2 regions of the Thiomicrorhabdus hydrogeniphila genome follow, and region 2 is predicted to be linked to the other one. Evidence: predicted binding sites of a transcription regulator. Region 2 holds the regulator's gene; the other holds the start of a gene.
The links. The regulator PhoB, encoded in region 2, activates phosphate uptake and scavenging genes when phosphate is short. The targets are predictions, from matches to a motif close to GNNTGTCATAAAACTGTCANAT.
Positions count from the first base shown of each region.

Region 1: olsF (bifunctional ornithine lipid synthase OlsF) is a predicted target of PhoB. The motif match lies at 1,120-1,141, and genes of this name have one in related genera.

Region 1 covers NZ_BAAHXL010000001.1:471,398-473,818, forward strand. Annotated here, with positions in the region: gene olsF (bifunctional ornithine lipid synthase OlsF) at 1-1,058, opposite strand, end outside; gene ACYQ0E_RS01950 (putative bifunctional diguanylate cyclase/phosphodiesterase) at 1,313-2,421, shown strand, end outside.
Region 2 covers NZ_BAAHXL010000001.1:820,321-822,741, reverse strand. Annotated here, with positions in the region: gene phoR (phosphate regulon sensor histidine kinase PhoR) at 1-619, opposite strand, end outside; gene phoB (phosphate regulon transcriptional regulator PhoB) at 622-1,320, opposite strand; gene phoU (phosphate signaling complex protein PhoU) at 1,350-2,090, opposite strand; gene pstB (phosphate ABC transporter ATP-binding protein PstB) at 2,146-2,421, opposite strand, start outside.

The DNA.
Region 1 (2,421 bases), 350 kb from region 2:
TCGTATTGATCTAAATCTATGTCTGAGCCCGTTCCTTCTTCAACGATGCGAAAGGTAAGTTCTCTTAGGCGACCTATTTCATGCATAACAGGTGAATCGTCTTCAAAATCGTATAAGTAGATTTTTTTGCCGTCTTGAGTTTCCCCTAATAAAGGGGATTTTTTAAGTGCTTTTTTTAAAGCTTGTTTGTCGCCAGGGTGGGCAATGGTCTCTATGGTTTTAAAATAGGCATGTTTTCCTTTTTTAGCGTGTTTACTCTCTTTATCTAATAAATAGAGTTGTTTGCGAAACTGATTGGCTAAATGTTTGGTTGGAAGTTCATTTTTTTCTATGGATTTCCAGGGGATTTGTTTGCCCACAAAAAACTGAATTTGTTGATGGCTTTTATTAAACATCTCTTTAACCAGCATTAAGGTACCGAGCGGTTTATAAAGAGTGGATAACGCATAAAATAACGATGAGTTCTTGGCATCAATATAAATGGGTTGGATGGGTGCATTGGTTCTTTTGGCTAACTTTAAAAACCCGCCTTTCCATTTACCATCGCGAACACCATTAGGACGAATACGAGATACTTCTCCCGCAGGAAAAATAATCACCGCTTGTTCGTTCTCTAAAGCTTTCACGATTGTTTTAAATTGTAGCTTGTGATTTGGTTTTTGACTGAGATTATCGACCCCTAAAAACAGAGACTTAAGTGGTTCAATATGATTTAGTACATCACTGGCTATAATTTTTACGTCTAGTCTAATGGTGCGTACCATTTTTAATAATGCAAGACCATCTAAAGAACCAATAGGGTGGTTAGCAACCATAATTATTCGACCATGAGCGGGTATGCGTTTAATGGCGTTAGAGCTGATGTTGTAGCTAAAATGAAAGTAGTCTAATACAGCGTTTAAAAAAGCAAATCCCTTAAGATGTTGATTGCTGTCAATGAATTGATTTATTTCGTTTTCATGAGCAAGCGTTTTAATTAAACTTATGGCAAGTTTACCGGTTTTTTTGGTAAGTAATTCAGGGTGTTTTTGGGCAATAGCGGCTTCAATATTCAACATGTTAGCAGTTGTCTCAATCTAAAAAAGGTAAACAACATTGTTACAAGTAAGGGTGAAGCCTTGGTGACCGTTAGATGACAAAAATATGATGGTTTTTAAATAAACGAAAACGCATTTTAAGTAAGCCTTTTCTAATATAAAAGAATTTTTACAGACAATAAAGATTATGTGTGAAAGGGTGCTGTGACTTAGTTGTTAACGGTTATGGCTAGGTGTATGATAAAACTATTAACATTAAATTTTGTTATTTATTTATGCTGAAAATGCCAACTATGCTGTTTTTTAGATACTTTTTACGCTACTTCTTGCCCGCGATTTTATTGGTCGCGGTGGTGGCGTTTATTGGTATGAAACAAGCTCAACAACAAAAAATCGATACATTACATGCTGATGCAAACGAAAAAGTCGTTGCGGCAAAATCTATGGCTGTAAGTAATTTAGATTTAATGGTTCGTGATACCTTGTATATTTCGCAAAGTGAGTTATTAAAAAAAGTTTTAGACTCTTCGGTTACTTCCCCCTCAAAAGTTAAAAAAGCGCTAAATGAACTCGCCCAGGATTGGACTGTTTTAATGGAAAGTTCCCCTGTATATGATCAGATTCGTTGGATTGATTCTAACGGACAAGAGCGTTTACGTATTAATCACGCTAATGGAAAAGTTGAGCGAGTTGCAGAGGCAAACCTGCAAAATAAAAGTCATCGTTATTACTTTTCTAAAACCATGAAGCTAAAAAATGACCAGTTTTATTTTTCACCCTTTGATTTAAATATCGAAAACGGGGTTGTTGAAACACCTAGAAAACCCATGATTCGTTTGGCAAAACCTGTTGTAGATTCTTTTGGACATCAACGTGGCGTCATAGTATTAAATTACCTTGGCGGAAACATGTTGAAAAATATTAAACAGATTACCAGCAACACTCAGCGAAAATTGTGGGTAAATAATGCCCAAAGTTACTGGTTATTAGGTGAAACAGCTGGGGATGAATGGGGGTTTATGTATAACCAACCAACCCTAACTCTGGCTCACCGTTATCCTAACGCTTGGTCAAAAATAAATGCTCTAGAAAAAGGTCATTTTACGGACCAAAATGGTATGTGGCATTTTGATACCATTAATCCTGTAAAAGAGTCGTCGCGCTTTAATGTTAAGAGTAAAAAGAGCATTGTCACGGATGCAGTAACGCTAGATGCAAACACGGCGCCTAATCAAAAAGGTTCTTCTTCGCCTTACTTTTGGAAAATTGTTTATTTTACCCCTAAACAAGATGTTGTAAGTTTGATGCGTTCAGCACGAGCTCCAATTTATATGGGGGTGTTTATTAGTTTTATCGTTATTGTGCTGGGGGCATTTTTTTTAGC
Region 2 (2,421 bases):
AATCACGGCGAACTTGAGCAAGTTGATAAAGCTCTGTAATGTCCTTAACCACTAATAACTTGTGGTTCTCAAAATAAGGAATTATTTGCATTTGATAGGTACGAGATGGCCGATAGGATGAGTTAACCGTGAGCGTTTTTGAAAAATCTTTTTCTTTAAGATATTGAATAAATTCAGGCTGTCTAATAACAGACTCTATCTTACTGCCTTGATCTTGTCGTCTAATACCTAACAAGGTTTTAGACACCGTATTAAACCATTCAATATTATTATTTTGTTCTAACGATACAATGGAATCAGGAATAAGCATTGACGCCGCTTTAAACTGTTCAGATTTATATAAATGAAGGTCTGCGTGTTTTTCTAAAGCGCGTTGTTTTTTTGAAACGAGATAGGTTAATTCACTCCAAAATCCAGATGTTGGAGGGTAGGCATTTAACTTACGTGCATCCATCCAGTTTTCAAAGCGTTTAATGCTCCATAACTGACGAGCAATATAGACCATAATAAATAAAAATAGGGACACTAACCAAAAATCAGTTACCCAAGCAAAAAATAGCATTAACCAAGCGGTTGTTATCAGCCAGGTTAGCTCTCGTTTAATACCATTAGAAAACAATGTTAAGCCTCAACCACAGAAAAACGGTAACCAGAACCTCTAATTGTTTGAATGTAATCGGCCACGTTGGTTGGCTCTAATAATTTACGAAGTCGTCTAATATGCACATCAACGGTACGCTCTTCAACCACCACATTTACACCCCAAACGTGATCTAAAAGCTGTGTTCTTGAAAATACACGATTTGGATGTGACATAAAGAAGTGCACCAAATTAAACTCTGTTGGGCCTAATTTAACCTCTTGATCACTGACATAAAAACGGTGCGATTCTAAATCTAAACGCATATTGCCTGCCGTAAACTGGTTATGCTCAACTTTATCGTTAGTTTGACGTCTTAATAAGGCTTGAATTCGTGCAATAAGGGCTCTTGGTGAAAAAGGTTTAATGACAAAATCATCCACACCTGAATCAAACCCTTTAACTTGATCTTCTTCTTCACCACGTGCGGTTAACATAATGATTGGAATCGCTTTGGTTTTATCATTTTGTCTAAGTCGTTGAGCTAACGCAACACCTGGTGTACCGGGCATCATCCAATCAAGCAATATAAGATCAGGTGTATCATCGAGCGCTAATTTCCAACCTTCTTCGGCATTACTTGCTTCACTGACAAGGAAGTTTGATGCGGATAAAGTGAATTTCAACATATCACGAATAGCCGCTTCATCCTCAATCACTAAAACTTTACTCTGCCCCATAAACACTCCTTAATGGTTTTATATAATACTTAATCGTTGGTTAATGAATTTAAAAAAGACTCAAGCTTATCATTATTCATATAACGGACTTGTTTGCCTTTAACCAAATAAATCACACTTTCTGCAACATTAACAATATGCGCTGAAATACGTTCACAGGCTCTAATTGAGATAAACATCTGCATAATATACTCAGCTAACTCATCTGTATTATTATTCAAAGATGCATTAATTTCTATTAATGCTTTCTTTTTTATCTCTGAAATACGTTCGTCATCATCAAACACTTCAGACAATTCACTTAGGTCTAATTGCGCAAATGCATTTAAGGTTTTTTTAAGTATATCTAAATTAATGGCAACCATTTCAATAAGAGCGCTATAACCAGGCAAAATATCACAAGGTACTTCTTTGGTTTTTGACATTTTAGTTGCTAATTTTGATGCGTTAACCGCTTCATCACCAATGCGTTCTAAATCAACCGCAATACGAATAGAGCTTACAATTAAACGTAAATCTGAAGCCGTTGGTTGCTGGCGCGCTAAAACACGTGCGCACAAGCTGTCAATTTCAAGTTCTTCTTTATTAACAATTTTATCAATTTGCTTAATCTCTTTTGCTAGGCTTTTATCTTCACATTTAATTGCCTCAATTGTATTTTTGATTTGTGCTTCAACCAACCCACCCATAGATAAGATTTGATTAAATAACTCTTCTAAATTTTGGTTGTACTGCCCTGAAATATGGCTGTTAAAATTTTTTCTTTCCATTGTAATTTCCTATTCAATTTATTTATAAATAAACGCTTTTGTACAACCAAAAGGCTTAACCATAACGACCTGTAATATAGTCTTCGGTACGTTTTACTTGGGGGTTGGTAAACAAACTATCTGTATCGGTGTATTCAATTAAATCGCCCATATACATAAAAGCGGTATAGTCCGAAACACGCGCGGCCTGTTGCATATTATGAGTAACAATTAAAATCGTAAATTCTTTTTTAAGTTCAAAAATTAACTCTTCAATCGCTAAGGTTGAAATAGGGTCAAGTGCTGACGTTGGTTCATCTAGTAATAAAACTTCTGGCTTAATCGCAATGGC